2 regions of the Chromobacterium sp. CCUG 30098 genome follow, and region 2 is predicted to be linked to the other one. Evidence: predicted binding sites of a transcription regulator. Region 2 holds the regulator's gene; the other holds the start of a gene.
The links. The regulator NrdR, encoded in region 2, represses ribonucleotide reductase genes. The targets are predictions, from matches to a motif close to AAANACNATATATNGTNTTT.

Region 1: QUG03_RS18500 (ribonucleoside-diphosphate reductase subunit alpha) is a predicted target of NrdR. The motif match lies at 8,750-8,769, and genes of this name have one in related genera.

What each region holds. Positions count from the first base shown of each region.
Region 1 covers NZ_JAUCGS010000009.1:36,172-51,580, reverse strand. The annotation lists gene purL (phosphoribosylformylglycinamidine synthase) at 1-3,401, opposite strand, end outside; gene QUG03_RS18525 (P-II family nitrogen regulator) at 3,550-3,888, shown strand; gene QUG03_RS18520 (hypothetical protein) at 3,949-5,463, opposite strand; gene QUG03_RS18515 (outer membrane protein assembly factor BamD) at 5,606-6,397, opposite strand; gene rluD (23S rRNA pseudouridine(1911/1915/1917) synthase RluD) at 6,396-7,499, shown strand; gene pgeF (peptidoglycan editing factor PgeF) at 7,489-8,244, shown strand; gene QUG03_RS18500 (ribonucleoside-diphosphate reductase subunit alpha) at 8,876-11,731, shown strand; gene QUG03_RS18495 (DUF6841 family protein) at 11,980-12,360, shown strand; gene QUG03_RS18490 (hypothetical protein) at 12,546-12,932, shown strand; gene QUG03_RS18485 (hypothetical protein) at 12,946-13,170, shown strand; gene QUG03_RS18480 (ribonucleotide-diphosphate reductase subunit beta) at 13,190-14,269, shown strand; gene QUG03_RS18475 (AAA family ATPase) at 14,345-15,409, shown strand, end outside.
Region 2 covers NZ_JAUCGS010000007.1:151,888-167,296, forward strand. The annotation lists gene QUG03_RS16560 (alpha/beta fold hydrolase) at 1-300, shown strand, start outside; gene QUG03_RS16565 (carboxypeptidase M32) at 603-2,096, opposite strand; gene QUG03_RS16570 (nuclear transport factor 2 family protein) at 2,388-2,777, shown strand; gene QUG03_RS16575 (hypothetical protein) at 2,831-3,478, opposite strand; gene ribD (bifunctional diaminohydroxyphosphoribosylaminopyrimidine deaminase/5-amino-6-(5-phosphoribosylamino)uracil reductase RibD) at 3,703-4,827, opposite strand; gene QUG03_RS16585 (GNAT family N-acetyltransferase) at 4,831-5,370, opposite strand; gene nrdR (transcriptional regulator NrdR) at 5,430-5,888, opposite strand; gene glyA (serine hydroxymethyltransferase) at 6,016-7,263, opposite strand; gene QUG03_RS16600 (hypothetical protein) at 7,559-8,146, shown strand; gene QUG03_RS16605 (pirin family protein) at 8,355-9,056, opposite strand; gene QUG03_RS16610 (LysR family transcriptional regulator) at 9,249-10,166, shown strand; gene QUG03_RS16615 (hypothetical protein) at 10,240-11,319, opposite strand; gene ilvD (dihydroxy-acid dehydratase) at 12,069-13,925, opposite strand; gene lgt (prolipoprotein diacylglyceryl transferase) at 14,123-14,974, shown strand; gene QUG03_RS16630 (putative selenate ABC transporter substrate-binding protein) at 15,121-15,409, shown strand, end outside.

The DNA of each region.
Region 1 (15,409 bases), on a different contig from region 2:
CCTTCGCCGGCGCCCAGCACGTCGCCGTAGCTGAAGCCGCCGCAGGCGGCCAGGCCCTTGAAGTCCGCCAGCGACACGCGGCCGCTGATGACGTCGCTCATATGCACGTCCACGGTGTCGAAACCGGCGCGGTCGAAAGCCGCCGCCATCTCCAGCTGACCGTTGACGCCCTGCTCGCGCAGCACCGCCAGGCGCGGACGCGCGCCGCCGGCGACGAAGGGCGCCGCCGGATCGGCGTGCACGTCGAAGCTCAGCTTGGCGCTCAGGCCCGGCGCTTTCGGGCTGGAACGCAGCAGGTGTTCGCTGTCGGCGCAGGCAGGGTTGTCGCGCAGGCGCTGCATGCGGGCGCTGGTCTCGGACCATTCGCGGTGCAGATCGGAACGGCTCTCGTTGAACAACTCCACGCCGCGGTGCTTGATCACCAGGCGGTCCTTGTTGTTCACGCGGCCGATCACGAACAGCTCGCGGCCGATACCGGCCTTCATGAAGCGCGAAATCACTTCCGGCGTGTCGGATTTCTTCACCTGCAACACCGCGCCCAACTCTTCATTGAACAGCACCCGCATCAGGCGGCCATGGGTGGCGGCTTCCTGAGTGGGCTGCACGAAGTCGTCGATGATGCGCTGGGTGTTCTTGCGCTCGATCACCAGTTCCTGCAGATCGATGGTGACGCCGATATGGCCGGCGAACATCATTTCCGACAAGGTCACGAACAGGCCGCCATCGGAGCGGTCGTGATAGGCCAGCAACATATCGTCGCGCAACAGCGTCTGCACGGTGTTGAAGAAGGCCGCCAACTGGTGCGGGCTTTCCACGTCCGGCGCCTTGCCTTCCATCGCCTTCCATACCTGGCCGTAGATGGAACCGCCCAGACGGCAGCGGCCGTAGCCCAGGTCGATCAGGATCAGATCGGTGTCCTTGTCCTCTTTCAGCTCCGGCGTCGCGGTTTTGCGCACGTCTTCCACCGGGGAGAAAGCGGAAATGATCAGCGACAGCGGCGCGGTCACGGCTTTCTTCTCGCCGGCCTCTTCCCACACCGTCTTCATCGACAAGGAATCCTTGCCCACCGGGATGCTGATGCCCAGGTCCTGGCTCAGCTTGGACACCGCGCCCACCGTGCGGTACAGGCGCGCTTCCTCGCCCGGGTGGCCGGCGGCGGCCATCCAGTTAGCGGACAGCTTGACGTTGCCCAGGTGGCCGACAAAAGAGGCGGCGATATTGGTCAGCGCCTCGCCTATCGCCATGCGGCCGGAGGCCGGCGCGTCGAACAGCGCGGTGGGCGTGCGTTCGCCCATCGCCATCGCTTCGCCGCGGTAGGTGTTGAAACCCATGGTGGTGACGGCCACGTCCGCCACCGGCACCTGCCAGCGGCCCACCATCTGATCGCGCGCGGTCATGCCGCCCACGGTGCGGTCGCCGATGGTGATCAGGAAGGATTTGTCCGCCACCGTTGGATTGCGCAGCACGCGCAGCGCGGTTTCCTTCAATTCAAAGCGCGAGGCGTCGAAGATGGCCAGGTCGCGCTCGCGGGTGCTCACGTCGCGGGTCATCCGCGGCGGCTTGCCCAGCAACACCTCCAGCGGCATGTCCACCGGATGGTTGTCGAAGTGATCGTCGCGCACCTGCAGATGGCCGTCGTCGGTGGCCACGCCCAGCACCGCGAACGGGCAGCGCTCGCGTTCGCACAGCGCGGTGAAGCGTTCCAGATCCTGCGGCAGCACCGCCATCACATAGCGCTCCTGCGACTCGTTGGACCAGATCTGCATCGGCGTCATGCCCTTTTCTTCCAGATGCACCTTGCGCAAATGGAAGACGGCGCCGCGGCCGGCGTCGTTCACCAGCTCCGGGAAGGCGTTGGACAGGCCGCCGGCGCCCACGTCGTGAATCGACACGATGGGGTTGGCGTCGCCCATCTGCCAGCAGCGGTCTATCACTTCCTGGCAACGGCGTTCGATTTCCGGGTTGCCGCGCTGCACGGAGTCGAAGTCCAGATCCGCGCTATTGGCGCCGGTGTCCATCGACGAAGCCGCGCCGCCGCCCAGGCCGATCAGCAGGCTGGGGCCGCCCAGCTGAATCAGCAGCGCGCCTTCCGGAATCTCGTTCTTGTGGATTTGCTGCTGCTGGATATTGCCCAGGCCGCCGGCGATCATGATCGGCTTGTGATAGCCGCGCATCTCGCCTTCCACCACTTCTTCGAAGGTGCGGAAATAGCCGGTCAGATTGGGACGGCCGAACTCATTATTGAACGCCGCGCCGCCGATCGGGCCTTCCAGCATGATCTGCAAGGCGGAGGCGATGCGCTCCGGCTTGCCGTATTGCGCCGCTACATCGCTGTAACGCTCCCACGGCTGCACAAAGCCGGGGATGTTCAGATTGGACACGGTGAAACCGGTCATGCCGGCCTTGGGACGCGAGCCGCGGCCGGTGGCGCCCTCGTCGCGGATTTCACCGCCGTTGCCGGTGGACGCGCCGGCGAAGGGAGAAATCGCCGTCGGGTGGTTATGGGTTTCCACCTTCATCAGAATATCGGTGGGCTCGCTGTGGTAAGCGTAGCCGTGGCCTTCCGGCTGCGGATAGAAGCGCTCGATGAAAGCGCCTTCAATCACCGAGGCGTTGTCCTTGTACGCCACCAGCGTGCCTTGCGGATTGGCGTCGTGGGTGTCCCGGATCATGCGGAACAGCGACTTTTCCTGCTCCTCGCCGTCGATGATGAATTTGGCGTTGAAGATCTTGTGACGGCAGTGCTCGGAGTTGGCCTGCGCGAACATCATCAATTCCACGTCGGTGGGATTGCGGCGCATCTTGGTGAAGTTTTCCACCAGATATTCCACCTCGTCTTCGGACAGGGCCAGGCCCAGATCGGCGTTGGCCGCCTCCAGCGCCGCGCGGCCGCCGGCGAGGATGTCCACGCTGCTCATCGGCTGCGGATCTTGATGGACAAACAGGCGGGCGGCGTCGTCCAGCGAGGCCAACACCGTTTCCGTCATCCTATCGTGCAAGAGGCCCGTCAAAATATGACGAGCCTCTTCATTTAAAGATTGTTGCGCGGACTTAACCCAGAAGGCGGTGCCGCGTTCGATGCGGTAAATCCCTCCCAGCCCGCAGTGCTGGGCGATATCGGTGGCCTTGGAGGCCCAGGGCGACAAAGTGCCCAATCGCGGCGTCACCAGAAACAGTTCGCCATCCGGCTGGCCGGCCAACGGCGCTTCGCCGTAACTCAGCAACTTGCCCAAGGTGGCCTGCTCTTCCAGCGTCAGTTCGGTTTCGCTTTCGGCGAAATGCCAGAATTCGGCACTGATGCTGAGGTCCGGCAGCCCGGCTTCGGCGGCTGCGGCAAGCAGTTTTTCAAGACGGAACGGCGACAGCGCAACGCCGCCACGGAGCTTGGTAAGGTAAGACATTAGACACCCGCGACAAGTATCAGGAAAGCGCGTCATAATACAGCAATTCACTGTTTGTTTTAAGCGGCTAATTGCCCGGATGTCCGCCGCTTAATAAAATAATCCGCATTTAGACAGCATTTCATCTCATCAGCAAGGAGCTTCCAGCATGAAAAAGGTTGAAGCCGTGATCAAGCCGTTCAAACTGGACGAGGTGCGCGAGGCCCTGTCCGAGCTGGGCATCAACGGCCTGACCGTCACCGAGGTCAAGGGCTTTGGCCGCCAGAAGGGCCATACCGAGCTCTATCGCGGCGCCGAATACGTGGTGGACTTTTTACCCAAGGTGAAAGTGGAAGTGATCCTGCCGGACGACCTGGTGGAGCGCGCCATCGAAACCATCGTCGCCACCGCCCGCACCGGCAAGATAGGCGACGGCAAGATCTTCGTCACCCCGGTGGAGCAAGTGGTGCGCATCCGCACCGGCGAAACCAACGAACAGGCGATTTAAGCCCACCGGCAAGCGCCGGAACCCGTTCTCCAAGGCCCCGCTTTCGCGGGGCCTTGTCATTTAATCCAAAGGCCCGAACAGGCAGGTATGCGTATCCTGCCCCGCGGCCACCACCTTGCTGTCCCCGGACATGACGATGTGGCTGCTGCTCCGCTCCTCGCCCGGGCAGAACAGGCGCTGCGTCTTGGGCGCGCCAAAGCGCCAACGCAAAGTGGCGTAGCCGCCCTGCTCCGGCTGGGTGGAGATGCCCGCCACCACGCGGCCGTCCTGACTATAAGCGGTCAGCGTCAGATCGCCGATCACCGGCGAGAACGGCGCCAGCTTGCCGTTTTCCAAACGCAGCGGGTGCTCTCCGTCCGTAGCGGACGCGCTTAGCCATAAGCGGCGGCCATCTGCGGAAACCGAACGCAAGAACATCCCCAGGCTCTCCTTGCGGGTTTCCGCGCGCACCGCCGCCTCCAGATCCGCCTCGCCCTCCGGCGAGATTTGCACGAAGGCGCGCCTATGGTCGTTTTCCCGGTCAAAGGACACAAAAACCGTGCGCCCGTCCGCGGACAAGCCTTCCAACACCGACTTGGCGCGGATCACGCTGACGCCCTCGCCCGCGCGCCAACGCACGGCGTCGCTTTCCGTGAAGATCTTCCCGTCTGCGCCGCTCATGCCGGCCCAGGCCAACACCTGAGCGTCGCGCTGCGCGTCATCCATCTTGCCTTCCGCCTCGACCGGCCACGGCAAGGACTCACGCCGGCTTGGCTTGCCCTCGTCCGAGTTCCAGACAAAGCCGTGCCACATGCCGGTGTCGGCATGCTTGAAGTAGCCGGCCACATCGCCGCGCCCCAGATGGACGCCGGAAACATGCAGCTGAGTCGCCACGCCATCGCTCATCAGCGGGCTTTCATTCATGAAATCTTGCATGCGCCGCATCCGCCGCAGCGTGTCCAGATCGCCGCGCAGGGCGATGCCGGCCGTTACGGCCCCATCCGCGCTCAGCGCCAGCGGCAGACTCATGGGCTCCGGCAACAAGCTGAAGCCCTTGCCCTCCACCCATTGGAAGCCGCGCGGCATGGCTCCTTTATCGCTCAGCAGCCAGCCAATCACCGTGCGGCCGTCGGCGCTGATGTCGGTGACGCCGGACAGCCAGGCCTGGCCGGCAGGCACCAACGTCTCCAGCGCTCCGCCGCGCCGCCAGCGCACCGCCTCCAGCTTGCCGTCCCGGCCGCTTCCAAAAGCCAAGGTCAGGCCGTCTCGCGACATCGCCACATAGCTGGCGGTGAAATAGCCGCCCTTGGGCAAAGGCAGGGCCGCCTCCGCGCGCCCCTGACGCAAGCTCAGGCCATTGGCCGAACGCAGCGCCCACAGCTCATGCCAGGGAAAACGCAGCTTGAGCGCGTCGATCAAACCCATGGCGGAATCGTTCAGTTCGCCGCCGCCGGCGCTCAGCAGCTGCGCCGAGCCGTCGTAGGACAGCTTTTCCGGGTAACGCGCTTTCAATAGGACGAAGTCTGGTTTTGCGGCGGCGGCAAGCGGCGCGCACAAGACGGCCAGCGCCAATAGGGAGGCGAAGGTTTTGGACATGGCTAATTATGATTATCAGCTTAAAGGGCGAAACCATATCATCCCGCAGGCATTGCCCTCAAACCCTTGCCCCGCTGCGCCTGCGCGACATCAAACAAAAAGCCCCCGGATTCCGGGGGCTTTCAAACCATTTAAGGTCGGCTTACTTCCACAGCTTCCACCACGGCATGTCCTCGATGGACCAGCCTTCTTTCAGGTATTCGCTATTGGGGTAGTTCAGCGCCAGCACGCGCTTGGCGTCGTCGCGCAGCTGCGGCATGGACAGCTTGTCGTAAGCCGCCACCATGATGCCCAACGCCTCTTCCGGATACTTGGTGTTGGCGTAACTCTTCACCACGCCCTGGGCGCGGTTGGCCGCCGCCAGGTAAGCGCCGCGCTTCATGTAATAACGGGCCACGTGCATCTCGTTGCCGCCCAGCGCGTCCAGCAGCCGCTCCATCTTCTTGGAGGCATCTTCCTTGTAAATGCTGTTGGGGAAGCGCGTCACCAGCTCGCGGAAGGCGGCGAAAGCCTCGCGCGCGGCGCGCGGATCCCGCTCGCTCATGTCCTGACCGGCCCATTTGGCCAGCAGCCCGGAATCATCGTTGTAAAACACCAAGCCTTTCAGATAATAGATGTAGTCCAGGTTTGGATGGGTGGGATGAAGCTTGATGAAACGGTCGGCGGAGGCGATGGCCTGCTCCGGCTCATTATCCTTGTAATGGGTGTAAGCCAGGTCCATCTGCGCCTGCTGGGCATAGCGCCCGTAAGGGAAACGCGCTTCCAGCGTTTCGTAGAGCTTGACAGCGCGGGTATAATTGCCGCTGTTCAACTCATCATGCGCTTCCGAATACAGCTTTTCCACGGTCCAGCCGCGAGTCTCATCGTAGGTTTCCGTGGTTGCACAACCGGCAAGCCCCATCACCAACATTGCAGCGACAACGTATCTTTTCATGACTGATCCTTACTTTGACCCGGACGATTATAGCGACATCTCGGAAAACGAGGTATCCGCTACACAACAACTTGATGTTCCGCTGTCGCTGTGCGGCGAACGGCTGGACGCCGCGCTGGCGAAATTGATGCCGGAATACTCGCGCAGCCGGCTGACGCAATGGATCAAGGACGGCCATGTGCTGCTGGACGGCAAGCCCGCCGCGCCCAAGACCAAAGTGCTGGGTGGCGAAAAGCTGGACGTCACCCTGATGCGCAGCAACGAGGAGATGGCCTTCCAGGCGGAAGCCATGGACCTGCCCATCATCTTTGAAGACGATCATATCCTGGTGATCAACAAACCGGCCGGTTTGGTGGTCCACCCCGCCTCCGGCAACTGGAGCGGCACCTTGCTCAACGGCCTGCTCCACCACTGCCCGGCTCTGGCCCAGGTGCCGCGCGCCGGCATTGTGCACCGCCTGGACAAGGACACGAGCGGCCTGATGGTGGTGGCCAAGACGCTGCCGGCCCAGACCGAGCTGGTGCGCCAGTTGCAGGCGCGCACCGTCAAGCGCATCTATCGCGCCATCGCCGACGGCAACGTGCCGTTTGACGGCACCATAGAAACCCAGATGGGCCGCGATCCGCACAACCGCCTGAAAATGGCCGTGCTGAAGTTTGGCGGCAAACAGGCCATCACCCATGTGCGGGTGCTGGAACGCTTCGCCAGCCACTCCTACATTGAATGCAAGCTGGAAACCGGCCGCACCCACCAGATCCGCGTGCACATGCGCGAGGCCAACCACCCGCTGGCCGGCGATCCGGTCTACGGCAACCTGCGCCACAAGATGGACGAAGGCGTTGCCGCCGTGGTGAAGACGCTGGGCCGCCAGGCGCTGCACGCTTACTCCCTGACCCTGGTGCACCCGGCCAGCGGCGAGGAACGCAACTGGAAAGCCCCGCTGCCGGACGACCTGCGCCACCTGCTGGACGTGCTGCGCGGAGACGGCGACACCGCCGACGCCGCGCCGCTGCCGCAGTTGCAGGACGAGCCGGAAGACGAGGACTGGGACGAAGAGGACGATGAAGACGACGGCGACGTGGAGGTGATCTATGTCCGCTGAGCTGCCCGCCGAGCAAGCGCCGGACTGGCTGGAGGCCGACTGGCCGGCGCCGCCCAATGTGCGCACCCTGATCACCACCCGCAACGGCGGCGTCAGCACAGCGCCCTTCCACAGCCTGAACCTGGGCCAGCACGTGGGCGACGACCCGGCCGCGGTGGCCGCCAACCGCGCGCTGCTGCGCCAGCAACTGCCGGCGGAGCCGGCCTGGCTGAACCAGGTGCACGGCGTGACGGTGCTGAACGCGGCCGAGGTGGGCGCCCAGCCGCCGGACGCCGACGCCAGCTTCAGCCGCCAAAGCGGCGCGGTGTGCGCGGTGATGACCGCGGACTGCCTGCCGCTCCTGCTGTGCAATAGCGAAGGCACGGTGGTGGCCGCCGCCCACGCCGGCTGGCGCGGCTTGTGCGAAGGCGTGATAGAAGCCGCCGTGGCCGCCTGCCAGGAACGCCCGGCGCGGCTGATGGCCTGGCTGGGCCCCGCCATCGGTCCGGACGCCTTTGAAGTGGGCGCGGAAGTGCGCGCCGCCTTCATGGAACGCGACCCCGCCGCCGCGGCCGCCTTCAGCGATATCGGCGACGGCAAATACCTGGCCGACATCTACGCGCTGGCGCGCCAGCGCCTGAACGCCGCCGGCGTGGAACAGATCTACGGCGGCGAAGAATGCACGGTGATAGACCGCGCGCGCTTCTACTCCTACCGCCGCGACGGCCAGACCGGACGTATGGCCAGCCTGATCTGGCTGGAGTAAGAACCTGTTTACGATCTGCTGCGCGTCGGCGATACAGCGTTGAAACCGGCTTCGAAATGCTCATGTACCAACCGTACATTCCGCTTTCTCAGCCGTTTTCGCCTTGTCTCGCCTTAGCTCGCGAGATCGTAAACCCATTCTAAGCCACCCGCCCCATGGCCCCGCCGCGCGCGGGGCTTTTCATTGATTGCGCGGTCAGACAGGCCAAAAACCCAACACACCAATTACGCACCAATTTCCGCCCGCGCGACGCCGTCCGCGCCCTGATGCAAATCCACAACATCTAGTGGCCCGCGCCGCCCTCCCCGCTGCGGCTTGTTTCAGCAAGGTTTCCTGCCTACAGAATGAAATGTGTCGGCCGGCCAAAAAAAATCTCAGGCCCCGCAAAGCCAACAACCACGGGCTTTCGCCCCTCGTCCGCGCCAAAACAGCCATTAAATCTTCCGCTGTCAAGACTTGTACTGCCCCATACTCAACACTAGAATTTGGGTATTCCGCGAGCTACAAACAATACATATTGTGTTTACCCACAGCTCGCGCACAGCTTTTCAACAGATTTGTCCACAGCCGGCCTGCCCCTCGGGAAACGCAGCAACGGAAGGACGCAACCACCCACCTTATCGAGGGCTACATGCAATTGACCACCTTTGAAGGGCAGACCGCCGCAGAACTCGGCCGCGCAGCCGCGCCCAAGGCCGATTTCAGCCAGTACAAAACCATCCGTCGCAACGGTGCGGTGGTGCCGTTCGAGCCCGTCAAGATCTCCATCGCCATGACCAAAGCCTTCCTGGCCGTCATGGGCCATCAAGGCGCCACCTCCGCCAGCCTGCGCGAAAAAGTCGCCCAGCTGAGCGAACAAGTGGCCAGCGCCCTGATGCGCCGCAAGCCGGAAGGCGGCGCCATCCACATTGAAGACATCCAGGACCAAGTGGAACTGTCTCTGATGCGCTTTGGCGAGCATGATGTAGCCCGTGCCTACGTGCTGTACCGCGAACAGCGCGCCCAAGAGCGCGCCGCCCGCGGCGAAGCGCTGACCCAGGTGCAGATCAACGTGGTGCGCAAAGACGGCCGCAAGCTGCCGCTGGACATCGCCCGCCTGCGCGCCACCATCGAATCCGCCAGCCAGAACCTGGCCGGCATCGATATCGACGCCATCCTGAGCGAAACCCTGAAGAACATCTACGACGGCGTCAGCGAAGACGAAGTCAACAAATCCGCCATCCTGGCCGCCCGCTCCATGATTGAGCAGGACCCGGCTTACGATTACGTGACCGCCCGCCTGCTGCTGAACAACATCCGCCTGGAAATCCTGGGCGAAGCCGTCAGCCAGGAAGAAATGGCCAAGCAGTACGCGCTGTACTTCCCCACCTTCATCAAGAACGGCATCGACGCCGAACTGCTGGATGAAAAACTGGGCGAATACGACCTGAAAAAAATGGGCGCCGCGCTGGACGCCAACCGCGACCTGAAATTTGGCTACCTGGGCCTGCAAACCCTGTTTGACCGCTACTTCCTGCACGTGGACGGCAACCGCATCGAAATGCCGCAGGCCTTCTACATGCGCGTGGCCATGGGCCTGGCGCTGAACGAAGTGAACCGCGAAGAGCGCGCCATCGAGTTCTACAACGTGCTGTCCAGCTTCGACTTCATGTCGTCCACCCCCACCCTGTTCAACTCCGGCACCCGTCGCAGCCAGCTGTCCAGCTGCTACCTGACCACCATTGCCGACGACCTGGACGGCATCTACGAAGGCATCAAGGAAAACGCCCTGCTGTCCAAGTTTGCCGGCGGCCTGGGCAATGACTGGACCTCCGTGCGCGCCATGGGCTCCCACATCAAGGGCACCAACGGCAAATCCCAAGGCGTGGTGCCGTTCCTGAAAGTGGTCAACGACACCGCCGTGGCGGTGAACCAGGGCGGCAAGCGCAAAGGCGCCGTCTGCGCCTACCTGGAAACCTGGCACGCGGACATCGAAGAATTCCTGGAGCTGCGCAAGAACACCGGCGACGACCGCCGCCGCACCCACGACATGAACACCGCCAACTGGATTCCGGACCTGTTCATGAAGCGCGTGATGGAAGGCGCGGACTGGGCCCTGCTGTCTCCGTCCGAAGCCCCGGACCTGCACGACCTGTACGGCGCGGCCTTCGAGAAGCGCTACAAAGAATACGAAGCCATGGGCGAGCGCGGCGAACTCAAGGTGTACAAGCGCATCCCGGCGCTGTCCCTGTGGCGCAAAATGCTGACCATGCTGTTTGAAACCGGCCACCCGTGGATGACCTTCAAGGACCCGTGCAACATCCGCAGCCCGCAGCAGCACATGGGCGTGGTGCACAGCTCCAACCTTTGCACCGAGATCACCCTCAACACCAATGAGGACGAAATCGCAGTCTGCAACCTGGGTTCCGTCAACCTGTCCGCCCACCTGAAAGCGGACGGCAGCCTGGACTCCGAAAAACTGCAGCGCACCATCCGCATCGCCCTGCGCATGCTGGACAACGTGATCGACATCAACTTCTACCCGGTGAAGAAGGCGCGCAACTCCAACCTGAAACACCGTCCGGTGGGCATGGGCATCATGGGCTTCCAGGACTGCCTGCACCAGAAGCGCGTGGCCTACGGCTCCGACGCCGCGGTGGAGTTTGCCGACGAATCCATGGAAATGGTGGCCTACTACGCTTACTGGGCCTCCACCGAACTGGCGGAAGAACGCGGCCGCTACCCGTCCTACAAGGGCAGCCTGTGGGACCGCGGCATCCTGCCGCACGACAGCATCAACCTGCTGGCGGCCGAACGCGGCGGCTTCCTGGAAGTGGACCGCAGCGAACGCATGGACTGGAACGCGCTGCGTGAACGCGTGAAAACCCACGGCATGCGCAACAGCAACTGCCTGGCCATCGCGCCCACCGCCACCATCGCCAACATCATCGGCGTATCGGCGAGCATTGAGCCGACCTACCAGAACCTGTTCGTCAAATCCAACCTGTCCGGCGAATTCACCGTCACCAACGAATACCTGGTGCGCGATCTGAAAGCCGCCGGCCTGTGGGACGAAGTGATGGTGGCCGACCTCAAATACTTTGACGGCAGCCTGGGCCAGATCGACCGCGTGCCGGCCGAGCTGAAAGCCATCTACGCCACCGCCTTTGAACTGGACCCGCGCTGGCTGGTGGAAGCGGCCTCCCGCCGCCAGAAGTGGATCGACCAGGCTCAGTCCCTGAACCTGTACATGGCGGGCGCTTCCGGCAAGAAACTGGACGAGCTGTACAAGCACGCCTGGTTGCGCGGCCTGAAAACCACCTACTACCTACGCACCCTGGCCGCCACCAGCGCCGAGAAATCCACCGGCCGCGGCGGCGAGCTGAACGCGGTGTCCAACAGCCACAGCCAAGCGGCCGCGGCACCGGAAGCCATGGTGGACAACACCCCGGCCACCGACGCCAAGTTCTGCAGCATCGACAACCCGGATTGCGAGAGCTGCCAATAAGGCGGAAGCAGCCATCCTGGCTTGAACGGCCGGCCCCTCGGGGCTGGTCTAGCCTGGCCCCGGCCAGGCTCCATGTCACAGCCCCCTGCCCGCAGCCGGCTGTGACATGGCCCCGTAATCCGGCCGCCCCACCCATTGGCCAGCCGCCTGCCCGTCCAGACGGCTGGCCAATGGGGAACGCAGCAACAACCCGCGCCAGACCGCAACGGCAGCGGGCGCCGCAAACACACAGAACCAGGGGAAACCGGATGAACATAGAGGAATTTTTTAACAGCTACGCCGTTGGCTACAGCCAGCTGGACGTGCCCCAGGTGACCGCGCACTTCACCGTGCCCTTCACCGCCATACACCAGGGCGACCTGACCAGCTGGGAAGACATGGCATCGCTGCGCGACACCACCACCGCCTTGCTGGAGTGGTACCGCAGCCAGGGCTTCGCCAGCGCCCGCCACCAGCTGGACAGCGTGCTGAATTTTGGCGAAGACGCCGCCAGCGCCCGCGTGCGCTGGATTGTGCAGCGCCAGGGCCAGCCGGCCTGGGAATACTGCACCGGCTACCACCTGAAACGGGTGGACGGCGAGTGGAAGATTTACGGCCTGGTCCAATACCAGGACGCGCCGCAGCAGTAAGGCAGCCCCAGCCTCAAGCCGCTTGCCCCCAGGCGGCTTCGGGATGGAAGCGCCGCCGGCCCGCGATGCGGGCGGACGGAAGCAGTTCAAGGCCCGGCCAGCGAGCGCAGCCGGCTTTGAGCAGGTTCCAGGATGACGAGGCCCACGGCCCCGCCGCCACAAGCCAGGCTTCAGCAGGAGGTCAGATGCAAACGTTTGAAAACATCCGGATCAACGGGTTTTGCGAACAAAGAACCCACAACCCCGACAAGCAGTTTGTGCTGTTCAATATGTACCTGACGCTGAACCAGGCCCCGCCCTGCGAATGGAAGGACCTGTTCAACGAAGCCCGCCGCCTGCCGCGCCAAAAAGTATGGCGCAAAGCCTGGGTGGAAGCGGACGCGCTGGTGGTGTACTGCCAGCCGGAAGAACTGCAGCAGCAAATAGAGCTGCTCAAGCAAGACATAGAACAAGCCAACCGGCAATACCGCCAGCTGCTGAAGCTGCGGCAGCCGCGCGGCAGCCAGGTGGAGCAGGAGGAAAGCAGCGAACGCCAGCTGATCCACCGCCTCAGCCAACAGCTGCGCTTCTGAAAGGACGCCGCTCATGAGCGCCACCGCATTCTGTATCGCCCGCCATGGCGAAAATGGCAAAGACGCAGGCTACCGCAAACTGGGCAGCCTGCACGTGGACCTGGACCCGGTGCCGGCACTTGTCGCCGCGCCGCGCCAGATACAAATACTGCGCAAAAGCAGCCTGCCGCTCAGCCCCAGCCTGGCTGGCGACAAGCAGCCGCTGCCGCCCCAAATCACCGCGCCGGACGCGGAGTAAATCCAGACAGGAGCCCTTAATGCTGAACTTTGACGACACCATCGAAACCAAACCGGCCGCCCCCTCCGCGGGCGCCAACGCCGCCGGCCGCGTCAACGTGGTGGACAAAAAAGTGATCAACGGCACCACCGACGTCAACCAGCTCGTGCCCTTCAAACACAAATGGGCATGGGAAAAATACCTGGCCCAATGCGCCAACCACTGGATGCCGCAAGAAGTGAACATGCAGCGCGACATCGAACAGTGGAAAACCGGCCAGCTGACCGAAGACGAAATGCGCATCGTCAAGCGCAACCTCGGCTTCTTCGTGACCGCGGACTCCCTGGCCGCCAACAACATCGTGCTGGGCACCTACCGCCAGATCACCAGCCCGGAATGCCGCCAGTTCCTGCTGCGCCAGGCCTTTGACGAAGCCATCCACACCCACGCCTACCAATACATCGTGGAAAGCCTGGGCCTGGACGAAGGCGAAGTCTTCAACGCCTACAACGAAATCAAATCCATCCGCGACAAAGATGAATTCCTGATCCCCTTCATCGACGTACTGTGCGACCCGGCCTTCAAGACCGGCACGCTAGAAAACGACCAGAAGCTGCTCAAATCCCTGATCGTGTTTGCCTGCATCATGGAAGGCCTGTTCTTCTACGTGGGCTTTGTGCAAATCCTGGCGCTGGGCCGCCAGAACAAGATGACCGGCGCGGCGGAACAGTACCAATACATCCTGCGCGACGAGTCCATGCACTGCAACTTTGGCATCGACCTGATCAACACCATCAAGCTGGAACAGCCGGAAATCTGGACCGAAAGCTTCAAAGCCGAGATCACCGAACTGTTCAAACACGCGGTGGAACTGGAATACGCTTACGCCGAAGACACCATGCCGCGCGGCGTGCTGGGCCTGAACGCCAGCATGTTCAAGGAATACCTGCGCTTCATCGCCAACCGCCGCATGCAGCAGATTGGCCTGGACCAGCTCTACCCCGGCGTGAACAACCCCTTCCCGTGGATGAGCGAGATGATCGACTTGAAGAAAGAGAAAAACTTCTTTGAGACGCGGGTGACCGAGTACCAGACTGGCGGGGCTTTGAGCTGGGATTGATTTGACATAGCTCATTGACATTATTTTATGCAAAAGGCACACTTTCGAGTGTGCCTTTTTTAATGGAAAAATAAAATGCTCACAAGACTCGAGGCAAATGGTTTTAAAAACCTATTGGATTTCTCGATAGACTTTGGCCCTAAAAACTGTATCGCTGGATTAAATGGAGTTGGCAAATCAAACATATTCGATCTTATTCGATTTTTATCATTATTATGTGACAATCCAATAACAAGCGCTGCGACCTTAATTAGAGATGACGGCATCAACTCTGACCCAGCAGACATTTTCTATACAGATGGAACTGACCGTATGGAAAGAATGAAAATTGCTGCAGAAATGATTGTTGATCTAAATGTCGTAGATGATTTTGGCAGACCTGCATCTGCCTCATCATCATATTTAAGATATGAAATAGAACTTGGTTACGACGCCCCTAGCGAACAGTTCAGTCAAGCTAAAGTTTACATGATATCTGAATCGCTAGTGCACAGAAAAAAAAGCGATGCAGTGGAAAATCTACAGTTTCCATTAAGTGCTGGAAAATTTAGAGACGTAATTATTATAAACAAAAGAAAAGGTGCATCATTTATTAGCACAAAGAATGAGGATGGACAACAAACGGTAAATGTACACCAAGATAGCGGAGGCAGGGGACAGCCTTCTCAAAAGTTCCCCGCAGGTGGTGCAATAAAAACGGTAATTGGAAATACCAACACATCCTCCCTACCGACAATTCTTGCAACCCGTAGAGAAATGCAGTCGTGGCGATTTCTCGCTCTTGAACCTAGTGCAATGCGCCGATCAAACAAGATGCATGACCCAAGAAGCATCACTCAAAACGGCGACTATCTAGCTGCGACACTGTTTAAGCTATATAAATCTGATCCATCTGTCTATGAAAAAATTGCAGAGAATTTATCAGAAATTATACCTGTTCAAGAATTAAGAGTAGAGCCAGACACCGCAAGACAAATCTTCACATTAGAAGTAAAGGAGCGTGCGGGAGCTTTTTTACCAGCAAGAGCATTATCTGACGGAACACTTAGATTTCTGACTTTGTGCATCATGTCACAAGACCCTGAATTTAAAGGCCTCCTTTGCTTCGAGGAGCCAGAAAATGGGATTCATCCGGCCAAA
Region 2 (15,409 bases):
GACAACGGCCTCTACTACCGCGCCGATCCGCGCCACAAAATGGTCAACCCGGTGCTGTACCGGCTGGAAGAAGCGATGGCTTGCTGGCAGCGCATCAGCGCGCCGGTGCTGTGGGCGCTGGGCGGCGACACCGACGACCACCCGCTGGCCAAGAGCGTGGCCGCCAGCATGACGCAGCGGCGCGCCTGTTTCGCCCAACTCCAGGAAACCGTGATCGCCGACGCCGGCCACATGCTGCAATGGGAGCAGCCGGAAGCGCTAGCGGCGGCGATCCACGCGTTTTTCAGTCAGCCCCAATAAGAGCCGCTAAGAACCTGTTTACGCTCCGCTGCGCGTCGGCAATACGGCGTTGAAACCCGCTTCGAAATGCTCATGTACCACGAGTACATTCCGCTTTCTCAGCCGTTTTCGCCTTGTCTCGCCTTAGCTCGCGAGATCGTAAACACGTTCTAAGAAAACCTCGCAGAGAACCTGAGCCAAGGCGCGCCGACGCAGGCAGTACAAGTGGTACGACAAGGAGGCGCAACGCAGGATCAGGGGTTTGATTAGCGGATCAAAAAAAAGCGCGGCCAAGCCGCGCTTTTCATCTGCCTTCCACAAACTCAAACGCCTAGATAACGCCGCTCCAGGTGCGCCTTGAAATGCGCCGGGTTCAGCGTCTCGCCGGTGGCGCGCCGCACCAGTTCGTCCGTGCTCCAGCGGCTGCCCTGGCTCCAGATATGGGTGTTCAGCCAGTTGAAGATGGGCTCCAGATTGCCGGCCGCCACCTGCGCGTCCAGCTCCGGCTCGGCGCGGCGCAGGCTGGCGAAATACTGCGCCGCATACATCGCGCCCAGCGTGTAGCTGGGGAAATAGCCGAAGCCGCCGTCGGTCCAGTGGATGTCCTGCATGCAGCCGTTACGGTAATTGCCGCGGGTGTCCACGCCCAGATAGGCCATCATCTTCTCGTCCCACAGCGCCGGGATGTCCTCGGCCTCGATCTCGCCGTCCATCAGCGCGCGCTCGATCTCGAAACGCAGAATCACATGCGCCGGATAACACAGCTCGTCGGCGTCCACGCGGATGTAACCCGGCTGCACCCGGCTGTACAGGCCTTGCAGATTTTCCAGCGCAAACGCCGGCTGCTCGCCGAAATGGCTGCGGATCAGCGGCGCGATCAACTGCAGGAAGGCCGGGCTGCGGCCCAGCTGCATCTCGAAGGACAGACTCTGGCTCTCATGAATGCCCATGGAACGCGCGCGGCCCAGCGGCTGCTCCAGCCAGTCCTTGGGCAGGTTCTGCTCGTAACGAGCGTGGCCGGTTTCGTGAACAATGCCCATCAGGCTCTGGACGAAATCATCGTCGCGGTAGCGGGTGGTGATGCGCACGTCTTCCGGCACCCCGCCGCAGAAGGGATGGCTGCTGACATCCAGCCGGCCGCCGTCGAAGTCGAAGCGCAGCAGCTTCATCGCCTCCACGCCCAAGGCGCGCTGCTGCGCCACCGCGAACGGCCCCACCGGCTCGATCACCGTTTCCGACGCCTGCTTGGCGCGCGCGCGTTCGATCAGGCCCGGCAGCCAGGACTTCACCTCGGTGAAAATGCGCTCGATCTCCGCGCTCTTCATCCCCGGCTCGTACTTGTCCATCAGCGCGTCGTAACGGCCGCCGCCGCTGGTCTCGGCCAGCAAGCGGCCCTCTTCGCGCGACAGCTTGACCACCTCGCGCAGGTTTTCCAGAAAGCCCTTCCAGTCATTGGCCGGGCGCTGGCTGCGCCAGGCGTGCTCGCAGCGCGCGCCGGCCAGGGTCTTGGCCTCCACCAGCTCCGCCGGCAGCAGATTGGCCTGCGCCCATTCGCGGCGCATCTCGCGCAGATTGGCGCGTTGCAGCTCGTCCAGGTTTTCCTGCTCCGCCGCGTCCAGCTGCTCCTTCAGCTGCGGCGCGGTGATGATGCCGTGGGTCAGCACCCCCAGCTCCGCCAGCGCGGCGGCGCGGGCGTCGTTGCCCTTGCTCGGCATCATCGCCGCCTGATCCCAGCCGGCGATGGCGCCGAGGTGGTTAAAGCGGTGCAGGCGGGCGAAAGTGTGGGTTAAAGCCTGGTAGGCGGATGTGTGCGTCATCTTGTCTCCTCTCTATAAAGAACCGATTTACGATCTGCTGCGCGTCGGCGGTACGGTGTTGAGAACCGCTGCAGAATGCTCATCTAGCGCTACTCCTTCCGCTTTCTCAGCCACAACGCCTGGTCTCGCCCCAGCTCGCGAGATCGTAAACACGCTCCACTTGCCAAAGCATGATGCCATCAGACTATTTGATCTGACAACTTCCGCCCAAAAACCCGCCAAAGCCGCGTATTGACAAGAGTTTTGATTTTGTACATTATCAAAACCCCATGACTAGCATGAGGTAAAATCATGCCATCCATCGCCGCCCAACTCTTTCTCGCCTACCAGGACCGCGACTGGGAACGCGCGCGCCGCCTGCTGCGCGACGACGCCGTGATGCTGTGGCACTGCAGCGGCGAGTGCTTCCGCGGCGCGGACGCCATCGTCCACGTCAACCGCGTTTATCCGGAGGGCTGGAGCATACGCCTGCTGCAGGACAATCTACTGGCCGACGGCCGCTGGCACGTGGTGGCGCAGGTGGACCACGGCGAGGCGCGCTTCTTCGCCAATTCCCTGTTCACGCTGGAACACGGGCTGATCAGCCAGATCGAGGAATACTGGGCCAGCGCCGAAGCGCCGCCGGCCTGGCGCGCGGGCTTGCCGGGCCGGGCCAGGCTGGAAGCCGCGCAGCCGGCTTGAGGCCGCGGGAACGGAAGCGTTGGGGGATGAAATAGCGGGCCCGTCAGTCCGCCTCAAGCCGCCGGCTGGCCGGCGTTGCGCGCCTGGGCTTGCGGGAATTGGTGCCAGTAATAGAAGTACTCGCGCACCAGCAGCAAAAAGGTGTTTTTCAGCTCCGCCTCGCGCAGATGCAATAACACCGCGTCCACCATCATGCGGAAGCTGTCGCCCTGGATGGGCTGGCCGTCCAATAGATAGAGCAGGGATTTGAGCAGGCGCTCGCGCAGATGGATGTCCGGCTCGGACATGCCGTCCTCGAACAGCTTGCCCAGGTAGAGGCCCAGCGACGGCGGGAAGCGGGAGAAGCCGTCGCGCTCCATCCGCGTCAGCAGCCCTTCCCAATCCGTCTCCAGCCACACCCGCACATTGCGCACCGAAAAACCGCTGCGCGCGGTGATCTCCACCACTTTCTTGGTATCGCCCAGCCAGAAGTAATAGAACTCGCGGGTACAGGTCAGCGCCAGCACCTGCTCGTCCGGCGAGCAGGCCTGCAGCAGGCGTTCACAAGGACCGCGGAAGCCTTCCGCGTTGCGCTCGACGCCGTCCAGCCAGGGCAACAGCAGTTCCAGAATGCGACGCCTTTCGTCGATCACCTGAGCCGGCGCACCCTGACGCGCCAACAATCGCATATAAGCTTCCAGCGCCGCCTTCAAATCGCTCATGCCCTTTCCCCAGCCCTCCCGGATGCCGCGACTGCCCCGAATGCGAAAGCGAGCCGTTCTTGGCGGCCCGTCCTGAGCGTGCGTTCGCGCCCACCGTCACACGTCATGCGCACAGCGGGCGAACTGCTCTTATTTTCGGACAGAAATGTTGCAGACTCCAGACGGGATTCGCGGCGACGTGGTCATTTTCCCAAGCGCGGAGGCCATCCTCGCCTTGTCTCGCCCTAGTTCGCGGGACCTTGAGCAGCCGCCAAGACCGGCGTCAGGCTCAGGCGCAAATCCGCACCCACCATGCGCGCGTCGCGTATGCTCAACCGCTGCTTGTCGGCCAGGTCTTCCAGCGGCGGCCAGGCGAACAGACCGCGCGCGGCATCGCCAGCCAGCGACGGCGCCAGGTAGAGCACGATCTCGTCCACCAGCCCGGCGCGCAGCAGCGCGCCGTTGAGGCCGGCTCCGGCTTCCACCATCAGCATATTGACGCCGCGTTGCGCCAAGGCCGCCAGCAAAGCCGGTAGATCGGCATGGCCGTCGGCCAGCCGCGGCAAGCTCAGAAGCTCCGCGCCGGCGCGGTAGGGCTCCAAACGCGCAGCCTCGTGATCGCAGGTGGCCAGCAAGGTAGCGCCGTCCTGATAGATGCGCTGTTCCGGCCGCGTGCGCAGATCGCTGTCCAGCACCACCCGCAGCGGCTGGCGCTCGCAGGGGACTTCCCGCACCGTCAGTTGCGGATCGTCGGCCAGCACGGTGCCGCTGCCGGTGAGCACCGCGCAATGCTCGGCGCGCAGGCGATGCACATCCCGCCGCGCCTCCGGGCCGGTGATCCATTGGCTGCGGCCGTTGAGCAAGGCGGTCTTGCCGTCCAGCGTGGCGGCGGCCTTGAGCATGACCCAGGGGCGGCCGCGCTCGACGCGCGACAGAAAACCGCGATGCACTTGCCGCGCCTCGGCTTCCATCAGCCCGGCGTCGGCGGCGATGCCGGCGGCGCGCAGCATGGCCAGGCCGCGGCCGGCCACTTCATGGTAGGGGTCCACCATCGCCGCGGCCACCCGGGCCACGCCCTCGTCGATCAGACGCCGCGCGCACGGCGGGGTGCGGCCGTGGTGGCTGCACGGCTCCAGCGTGACGTAGGCGGTGGCGCCGCGCGGGGACAGGCCGCGCGCCAGGCAGTCCTTGATCGCCTGGATTTCCGCATGATCGCCGCCCACTTCCAGGGTGGCGCCCTCGCCGATCACCGCGCCGTCGCGCACCAGCACGCAGCCCACGCCCGGGTTGGGCGCGGCGCGGCGGGTGGCCGCGGCGGCCAGCCGCAACGCGCGCTGCATGTGACGATGGTCATCGGCGGAATAATTCATGATTCATTGCTTCCATTCTTGAGCCAGCAGGCTGTACTGCCTGGCGTCGCAATAGCGGCCCTGCAACAACAAGTACTCGCGCAGCACGCCTTCGTAGCGGAAGCCCAGCCGCTCCGCCACCGCGCAACTGCGATGATTGTCCGCCGCCGCGTCTATCGCCACCCGGTGCAGACCCAAGGGGCCGAAGGCTTCGGCCAGCAACAGGCGCAGCGCCGCCTGCATCACGCCCTGCCCCACCTGGCGGCGGTCCAGCCAATAGCCGACGAAGGCGTGGCGGTTCAAATCGTCGATGGCGTGCAGATCGCAAACGCCAGCCAGCGCGCCGTCGCGCAATACCAGCCAAGTATAGGCCTTGCCGATCTGACGGCCGACGGCGGCGGATTCCAGAAAAGCGCGGGAGTCCGCCTCGGAGCGGGTCAGGGGCTCCCACGGCATCCACGGCCGCAACGCGTCGCGGTTGGCGTTGATCAGCGCGAACAGCGCCGGCGCGTCGGACAGCTCCGGCGCGCGCAGCGAAACATTGGAAGGCAGGGGTTCTACCATGGAGGGCACCTGCGATGACGGAAGAATAGAGCAGTCTACTCCAGCCGCCCGCCGGTCGGTCAATGCGAAGACTTCTGGATTTCCTTGATGGCGTCGGAAAACTCGGACACATCCTGAAAACTGCGGTACACCGAGGCGAAACGCACATAAGCCACTTTGTCCAGGCGCGCCAGTTCGTTCATCACCATTTCGCCGATCTCGCGGCTGGAGACTTCGCGCTCGCCCAATTGCAGCAGCTTGTGACAGATGCGGTCTATCGCCTCGTCCACCAAGGCGGTGGGCACTGGGCGCTTGTGCAGCGCGCGCAGGAAGCTGGTTCGCACTTTCTCGATGTCGAATTCCGAACGGTGGCCGGCGGTTTTCACCACCTGCGGCATACGCACGTCGGCGGTTTCAAAGGTCGTGAAACGCTTCTCGCACACCGGGCAGCGCCGCCGCCGCCGGATGCTGCTGCCGTCCTCACTGACGCGGGAGTCGATTACCTGAGTATCGGCATTGCCGCAGAACGCGCATTTCATGACTTAATCCTAAGGGTTCCAATGTAGGGATGTTATCAGCAATGCGCAGTCAAGTTAATGCCGCTATCGCCCGCCCATGAAAAAGACGCCCCTGGGGGCGTCTTTCAGCGGCCGAGACCAGCTTGGCTTATTTGGAGTACACCGGGAAACGATGGCACAGCGCGGTGGCTTGCTCGGCCACGCGGGCGATCAGCGCGTCGTCGTTCGGGTTGTCCAGCACGTCCGCCACCAGATTGGCCACCTGGATGGCTTCGGCTTCCTTGAAGCCGCGGGTGGTGATGGCCGGGGAGCCGATGCGGATGCCGGAGGTCACGAACGGGGTTTCCGGGTCGTTCGGAATCGCGTTCTTGTTCACGGTGATGTGGGCGCGGCCCAGCAGCGCGTCGGCCGCCTTGCCGGTCAGGCCCTTGGCGCGCAGGTCCACCAGGAACACATGGCTCTCGGTGCGGCCGGATACGATGCGCACGCCGCGCTCGCCCAGGGTCTTGGCCATGATGGCGGCGTTCTTCAGCACTTGTTCCTGATACACCTTGAACTCGGGCAGCAGCGCTTCCTTGAAGGCCACGGCCTTGGCGGCGATCACGTGCTCCAGCGGGCCGCCTTGCAGGGTCGGGAACACATTGCTGTTGATGCTCTTCTCGAACTCGGCCTTGGCCAGGATGATGCCGCCGCGCGGACCGCGCAGGGTCTTGTGGGTGGTCGAGGTCACGAAGTCGGCGAACGGCACCGGGTTCGGGTAAACGCCGGCGGCGATCAGACCGGCGTAATGCGCCATGTCCACCATGAAGTAAGCGCCGCATTTCTTGGCGATCTGACCCATGCGCTCGAAGTCGAAACGCAGCGCGTAAGCGGAAGCGCCGCCGATGATCAGCTTGGGCTTGGTTTCCATCGCTACGCGTTCCATGTCGTCGTAGTCGATTTCTTCCTTGTCGTTCAGACCGTAGGCGACGATGTTGAACATCTTGCCGGACAGGTTGGCCGGGGAGCCGTGGGTCAGGTGGCCGCCGTGGCCCAGGTTCATGCCCATCACGGTGTCGCCCGGCTTCAGGATGGAGAAGTACACCGCCTGGTTGGCCTGGCTGCCGGAGTGCGGCTGCACGTTGGCGTATTCCGCGCCGAACAGCTGCTTGACGCGGTCGATGGCGAGCTGTTCCACCACGTCCACGTGTTCGCAACCGCCGTAGAAGCGCTTGCCCGGGTAGCCTTCGGCGTACTTATTGGTCAGTTGGGAGCCCTGGGCTTCCATCACCGCGGGGCTGGTGTAGTTTTCCGAGGCGATCAACTCGATGTGATCTTCCTGGCGTTGACACTCGGCCGCAATGGCGGCGGCGAGTTCGGGGTCGAATTTGGCAATCGTCTGGTCAGCAGCGAACATCTTTGACTCATCCATCAAAGGGTTAACGATGCGGGCATTCTACACGAAATGCCGGAGCGAAATCCTTAACGTGAAGCAATTGCGAGAGGCAACGACAAGCCCCTGCGCGCCACTTCCATCGCCCCCACACCCCACCGATAAAGGGACAAAGCCACAGCGATTTGCAGCCCAGCATTGGATAAAGCAACAATGCCAAGCGCCCATGGATCGCTTTGCAAGGGCTACGACCTTGCTTGCATCTCACTCTTGTGGCAAGCGCCCTCTTCCAATGGTTCGTCTCAGTGGAGAAAGATGAATGTTTTGGCTGGAGCAAAACCAAGCCATGCCCACGGAGTGGTTCGCAGGTGCGCCCACGCCGGATCAGCGCTCCGCGTGGGTGGGGAATATCTACCGTGTCCCCTTAGCCCATCATGCCGATGGCTTCTTCGAAGTCGTGCCATTTGTTTTTAGCGCCTACCGCTACCTAATGTATTTTGCCAGCCTGGCGGGAGAAGTGCCTGGAGACGATGAGCAGGAGGTACGTGACTTTATCCGGACTTGGGCGCATGACTTTGAACCCGATATACGCACAAGCCGGTTGGTAAAGTTCATGCGAGCCGACGCTATCAGCCGCGACCATATCTACGAGCCGGCCTCATGGCGCCTGGACAACCCCCGCCAAATTTTCAGTTTTGGGCAACATTTACTTGAAATTGTTGTCTACCATAGTCGGCTTGTATCTGAAACAAGGCAGTACTTTTACAAGCCGGCTCCGGGGCTTGGCAGGTTCTATGATAGAGTTTGTCACTGTAATCACCTGCTCATACAAGAACTGGGTTTTAGCGCCATCCACAACGCGGGGCTTGAGGATACGGGGTATATCGGCTATGAAAAACAGCGTTAAATCACCCAATGCCAAGAAGCGGGTCTATGTGTCCCAGAGCACCGCCCACAGCTTGGCTAAGCTAAGCCATGATCTCGGTGAGGCTTGTTCCAAAGGAACTGTAGTCAAGGTGGAATCCAACCCACCATCATCGAAGAAACCGCCAACGCGCAAACTGCGCGTGGTTTGAAAAAAGCGCCGGACACCCGGCGCTTTGTCTTTCATTCCCTCACTCTCGGCTATCCACCAGAATCAGCTCGGCGTCTTCGCTGGCGACGATGCGCAACAGCGCTTCATCCTTAATCGCTGCGCCGTCGCGGGCTTGCAGCGCCACGCCGTTGACTTCCGCCCGGCCGCGGGCCAACACCAGGTAGCCGCGGCGCTCCGCGCCCAGCGGATAGTCCGCTCTTTCGCCGGCTTTGAGGGTGGCGCCCAACACGCGGGCGTCGGCGCGGATGGGCAAGGCCTGATCGTCGCCGTCCATGCCGCTGGCCAGCGCGACGAAGGCGCCAGAGCGGTCCGCCTTGGGAAAGGGCTTGCTGCCCCAGGACGGGTCCCCGCCGCGCCGCTCCGGCATGATCCAGATCTGGAAGATGTGGGTGTCGACGGCTTCCAGATTGTATTCGGAATGCACGATGCCGCGGCCGGCGCTCATTACTTGCACGTCGCCGGCCTCGGTGCGGCCCTGGTTGCCCAGATTGTCGCGGTGGCTGATCGCGCCTTCGCGGACATAGGTGACGATTTCCATGTCCGCGTGCGGATGCGGCGGGAAGCCGGCGCCCGGCGCGATGACGTCGTCGTTCCAGACCCGCAGCGCGCCCCAGTGCATGCGCGCCGGGTCGTGGTATTCGGCAAAGGAGAAATGGTGCTTGGCGTCCAGCCAGCCATGATGGGCGCCGCCCAAGGCGGCGAAGGGACGATGCTCGATCATATGGTCCTCCGATATTGTGGCGAGGCGCCGCCTGCGCGGCGACGCGTCCGATGCAGCCACTATACGCAGCGGGCCAGGGGCTGATAAGCCGAGGGATCGAATAGCATTCTTTCCATTTTTGATGCAATCAATGCGCCATACTGATTTTTGAACGCTAAAATTGGAATCAATCTATCCAACTCCTGCCTACTTATGAAACGACTGCCCGATCTGGAAGCCTGGGCGATTTTCGCCAAGGTGGCGGAATGCGGCTCCTTCGCCCGCGCCGCCGCGGAGCTGACGCTGTCCCAGGCCACGGTGTCCAAGGCGATTTCCCGCCTGGAAGCCCGGATGAAAACCATGCTGTTGCACCGTAGCTCGCGGCGGCTGTCCTTGACCGAGGCCGGCCACGCCGCGCTGGAGCGGGCCAGCCGCATCCTGGCGGAAGGCGAGGCGGTGGAGGCGGACATCGCCGAGCAATCCACCAGCTTGCGCGGGCCGGTGCGGGTGACCGCGCCGATGTCCTTCGGGCTGTCCCACCTGGCGCCGCTGCTGCCAGAGTTCATGGCGCGGCATCCGGAAGTGGAGCTGGATTTCCATTTCAGCGACGAACAAGTGGATCTGATGACCAAGCGCCTGGACCTGGCGCTGCGCATCGCCTCGCTGGCCGACTCCAGCCTGCTGGCGCGTCGCCTGTGCTCAGTGCGCATCTTGCTGGTGGGCTCGCCAGCGTATTTTGCGCGCCACGGCCGGCCCAGCCATCCCCGCGAGCTGTCCGCGCATCGCGCGCTGCTGTACAGCAACGCGCCCGGCGGTGAGTTCTGGCGCTTTCGCCACGCGGAGCAAGGCGAATTCGCGCTGGAAATGCCTTCGACGCTGCGGGTCAACAACGCCGAGGCGCTGACGCCGGCGCTGCGCGCCGGCCTGGGCCTGGCCTTGCAGCCAGAGTTTCTGGCCTGGCGGGACTTGCAGGCCGGCGAGCTGGAAACCGTGATGATGGATTGGCAGGTGGACCCGATCGCGCTCTACATCCTGACGCCGCCGGGCCGCAGCCGGCCGGCGCGGGTGCAGGCCTTGATCGACTACCTGGCGGCGCGGCTGGCCGTCGCGCCGTGGGCGGATTGCCGTTAGCGGCTAACGATAAGCGCAATGACAAAGCCCCGCTCGAGGCGGGGCGTGATCACCGAACAAGGCGGGACGAGGCTTACAAATCGTCGGCGGTGAAGAACAGCGGCACGCCGTCCTTGCTGTCCGGATGCAGCTCGGCCAGCACATGCACTTCGCGCACATGGCATTCCGCCATCAGTTCGCGGAAGCTTTCCTCGATCAGCGGCACAGTGTCCAGCGCCGCCAGCGGCCAGACGAAGGCTTCCCAGTTGCGCTCGTCGCCTTCGGCGGACAGGGTGATGTGCAGTTCGCCGTTGTCGTGGGCGGACAGGATGGCCACCGGCTCCTTGTTCAGTTCGCGCAGTCTGCGGATCTGGCTGCTGGCGAATACCTGCATCGCCACCTCGAAGCGAGCGTAGTTGCCGGCCACCATCGCCTGCATCGCCGGCATCGGCGGGCGGGCGATAGGGAAGAGCGTCACGCCCTCGGCCTTCAATTGCTCGCCCAGGAATTTCATCAGCGGCATGCCCCAAGCGCCCACCGCGCCGCCCAGGCGCAGCGGCGGCTCGGCGCCTTCCGGCTGGATCGCGACGCCCAGTAGGTAGCGCAGGAACACGCCCTCTTCCTTCACCGTGACCGGCGCCGGCTGTTGCGGCAGCAGCGCGCGCGCATGGGCCGGATCGCGGTTCAGCTTATAGAGCTGGGCGGAGTCCAGCCCCACCACGCTGTCCGGGTGCAGCAGCGCGCCGCCCAGGGCGACGTCGGCGTCGGCGGCGAACACGCCGTGCTCGCGCAGCAATTGGTTCAGGCCGGCCACATCTGCGATCTCGCCCGGCAGCGTGGTCTGGTTCTTGCTGCCGGCCACCAGCACCAGCGGCATGGCGAAGACGATGGCGCAGCCGCCGCCGGTGTTTTCCACCGCGTCGCGCAGCGCGTCCCACACCAGTTGATAGCATTGCTGAGACGGCACCATGGCCAGCGCCACCGAGATGGACAGCAGTTCGCCGCGCGCCAGCATCTCGGCCATCGCGTCGCGCACCGCGGAGAACCACATTTCCCGATCGGACTCGGTCTTGGCGTTCAACGCCGACTGGGCGTTGTGGATCAGCATATTGGTCAGCGCCACTTGCGGGTGGTACTGGCGAGGATCGGGAAGGGTGTGGCGTACGGCGTCCATGAAGGGGAATCCTGCGGCAATCGGAAAACCGCTATTTTGGCACAGCTGTGACAGCCATGGTGCGCCGCGACAGCGGCGGCCTCGGCCGCGATGTACCAGATGCGCGACAGAAAATTATAATTTCACACATTTGCGAAAAACAACATGTTGACACTCGATACCGCAATCTGGATAATTCGTTCTCGTTGAGATGCAGCAATTGCTTCTTGATAGTTTCTCCTCTATTTCTCCTTTGTAGACTTGGCGCGGACCTAACGGTACCGCGCATTTTTTTTGCCTTTTTCCGGCGACGCCCCATGCTAAGCAAACGCTAAGCTTCTGTTAAATCAATAGAATTATTAAAATCCGTGTAGCTAGGGAACTTGCCTGCCGGCGCCGATCAGCGTCTCCGTTTTCTTCTTCACCCCCATCTCGCCCCTGCCCCGCCCCAGCCGAATCTTAGTCTCAAACAATGCCATTTAGATTTAAACAGACCAAGCATATGATTAATGGCATTAGAACGGATTTCGTTTGTGAAAATCTAGGAAAGCAAGCGGGAAGGAACTGTTGGATTCGAAAACAAATGAACAAGACTAAGACGCCGCCGAAAACCGGGAGGCTGGGGAGAGACGGGGCCGCGCCAGTGGAAAGCAGCGGCGGACGAATGAGGAGCAGATGGTTGCTGCGCCCCAAAAAACAATGGGCCGCGCGGCAAAAAACCGCACGGCCCGAATCCTATCCAGAAACCGGTTAAGGAAATATGACAAATATCAACGGCGTTCGACTTGCGTCACGTCGCGCACCGCGCCGGTGTCGGCGCTGGTGGTCATCGCCGCGTAGGCGCGCAAGGCCGGGCTGACCACGCGGTCGCGGCCCAGCGGTTTCCAGGCGTCGCGGCCCTTGGCTTCCATCGCCGCGCGCCGCGCCGCCAGGGTTTCATCGCTGATCGCCAGACGAATGGAGCGGCCGGGGATGTCGATCTCGATGCGGTCGCCCTCTTCCACCAGGCCGATGGCGCCGCCCTCGGCCGCTTCCGGCGACACATGACCGATGGACAGACCGGAAGTGCCGCCGGAGAAGCGGCCGTCGGTCAGCAAGGCGCAGTCCTTGCCCAGGCCCTTGGATTTCAGATAGCTGGTGGGATAGAGCATTTCCTGCATGCCGGGGCCGCCCTTGGGGCCTTCGTAGCGGATCACCACCACGTCGCCGGCCACGATGCGGTCGGCCAGGATGGCCTCCACCGCCGCGTCCTGGCTTTCGAAGATGCGGGCGCGGCCGTTGAACTTGAGGATGGAGTCGTCGACGCCGGCGGTTTTGACGATGCAGCCGCGCTCGGCGATATTGCCGGACAGCACGGCCAGGCCGCCGTCCTGGGAATAAGCGTGCTCGCGGTCGCGGATGCAGCCCTCGGCGCGGTCGTCGTCCACCGTCGGGTAACGCATGGACTGCGAGAAGGCGATGGTGGTGGGCACGCCGCCCGGCGCCGCGCGGTAGAAGCGCCGCGCTTCGCTGTCTTCGCCGTGGCGGCAGATGTCCCAGGCTTCCAGCGCTTCGCCCAGCGTGGCGCTATGCACGGTGGGTACTTCGCGGCGGATCAGGCCGGCGCGGTCCAGCTCGGCCAGGATAGCCACCACGCCGCCGGCGCGGTGCACGTCTTCCATATGGTATTTCTGGGTGGCCGGCGCCACCTTGGCCAGACACGGCACCGAGCGCGAAATGCGGTCGATGTCCGCCATCTTGAAGTCCACGCCGGCTTCCTGCGCCGCCGCCAGCAGGTGCAGCACGGTATTGGTGGAGCCGCCCATGGCCACGTCCAGGCTCATCGCGTTCTCGAACGCGGCCTTGGAGGCGATGGCTCGCGGCAGCAAGCTGGCGTCGTCCTGTTCGTAATGGCGCTTGGTGATATCCACGATCAGGCGGCCGGCGCGCAGGAACAATTCCTTGCGGTCCGCGTGCGTGGCCACCAGGCTGCCGTTGCCGGGCAGGGACAGGCCCAAGGCCTCGGTCAGGCAGTTCATGGAGTTGGCGGTGAACATGCCGGAGCAGGAGCCGCAGGTGGGACAGGCGGAGCGCTCCACGCGCTCGACGTCCTCGTTGGACACCGCGCTGTTGGCGGCTTCCACCATCGCGTCCACCAGGTCCAGCTTGCGGATGTCGTTGCCCCATTGCACCTTGCCCGCTTCCATCGGGCCGCCGGAGACGAACACCACCGGGATGTTCAGACGCATCGCGGCCATCAACATGCCGGGGGTGATTTTGTCGCAGTTGGAGATGCACACCAGCGCGTCCGCGCAGTGGGCGTTGACCATGTATTCCACGCTGTCCGCGATCAGGTCCCGGCTGGGCAGGCTATAGAGCATGCCGCCGTGGCCCATGGCGATGCCGTCGTCGATGGCGATGGTGTTGAATTCCTTGGCCACGCCGCCGGCGCGTTCGATTTCCCGCGCCACCAGTTGACCCATATTGTGCAGGTGCACGTGCCCGGGCACGAACTGGGTGAAGCTGTTGGCGATGGCGATGATGGGTTTGCCGAAGTCGTCGTCCTTCATGCCGGTGGCGCGCCACAGGGCGCGGGCACCCGCCATATTGCGGCCGGCGGTGGAAGTGCGGGAGCGGTATTGGGGCATTGCTGATTCCTTAATTTCTACATGAGGGGAAAGGCGCTCCGGGCCTGGCCTGCTTTAAGGCCGGGCCGCCTGGCTCCGGGTGCCGGGGAGCTCAAGGCAAAAATGCGTCGGGCGGCGGGTGGGCCGCGCGACGCGTGGGAACGCTTTCCCATATAATCCGTCCACATTCTTTTACCGCAAACGCACACGGCTGACAAATGATCATTCATCCGCAGTTCGACCCCGTGGCCATCCAGCTGGGCCCGTTGGCCATTCATTGGTACGGCCTGATGTACTTGCTGGGCTTCGCCAGCTTCCTGATCCTGGGCAACTACCGCATCAAGCGCGGCCACGCTTTCCTCACCTCCAAGCTGCTGGACGATCTGCTGATGTACGGCGCCGTCGGCGTGGTGCTGGGCGGCCGCCTGGGCGAGGTGCTGTTCTACCAGCCCGGCTATTATTTTAGTCATCCGCTGGAGATTCTGATGGTGTGGAAAGGCGGCATGTCCTTCCACGGCGGTTTCATCGGCGTGCTGATCGGCGTGGCGCTGTTTGCGCGCAAGCACGGCCGCAGCTTCTGGGAAGTCACCGACTTCATCGCGCCGCTGGTGCCGCTGGGCCTGGCCGCCGGCCGCATCGGCAACTTCATCAACGGCGAGCTGTGGGGGCGGGTGGCCGATCCCCAACTGCCGTGGGCGATGCTGTTTCCGCAGGCCAAGATGGACGATCTGATCCAGGCGCAGCAATCGTCCGACCTGATGGTGACCCTGCTGAAATACGGCGGCCTGCCGCGCCACCCGTCGCAGCTGTACGAGTTCGCGCTGGAAGGCCTGGCGCTGTTCGCGCTGCTGTGGTGCTTCAGCGCCAAGACCCGCGCGCGCGGCCAGGTGTCGGCGCTGTTCCTGATGGGCTACGGCCTGGCGCGCTTCGGCAGTGAATACTTCCGCACCCCGGACGCCGGCATCTTCGGCCAGTCCGACGTGATCAGCATGGGCCAGTGGCTGAGCCTGCCGATGATCGTGATCGGCCTGGCGCTGTTCTACCTGTTCGGCAAGCGCAAGGCGGCCTGAGCCGGGCTAGGCTAGAATGCTTGCTATACGCGGCGGTTTTTAGTCCGCCGCTTCAAGGCCAGTCTTAATGACTGGCCTTTTTGAATCGCCGGCCCGCCGGCGCCAGCCCTTGCGGCTTTTCGTCCGCAATAGAGGAAAACACTGCCATGACCGCCATCAAACTGACGCTGGCCGGCGCGCTGTTGGCCGCCGCCGCCCTGGCCAACGCCGCCCCGACCGTGCTCAAGGTCTCCGCCATCCCGGACGAATCCCCCACCGAGCTGCAGCGCAAGTTCGCGCCGCTGGGCCAATACCTGGAAAAAGAGCTGGGCATCCCGGTGCAGTTCGTGCCGGTGTCGGACTACGCCGGCGTGGTCACCGCGCTGACCTCGGACAAGCTGGACATGGCCTGGCTGGGCGGCTTCACCTATGTGCAGGCCAGCCAGCGCGGCAAGG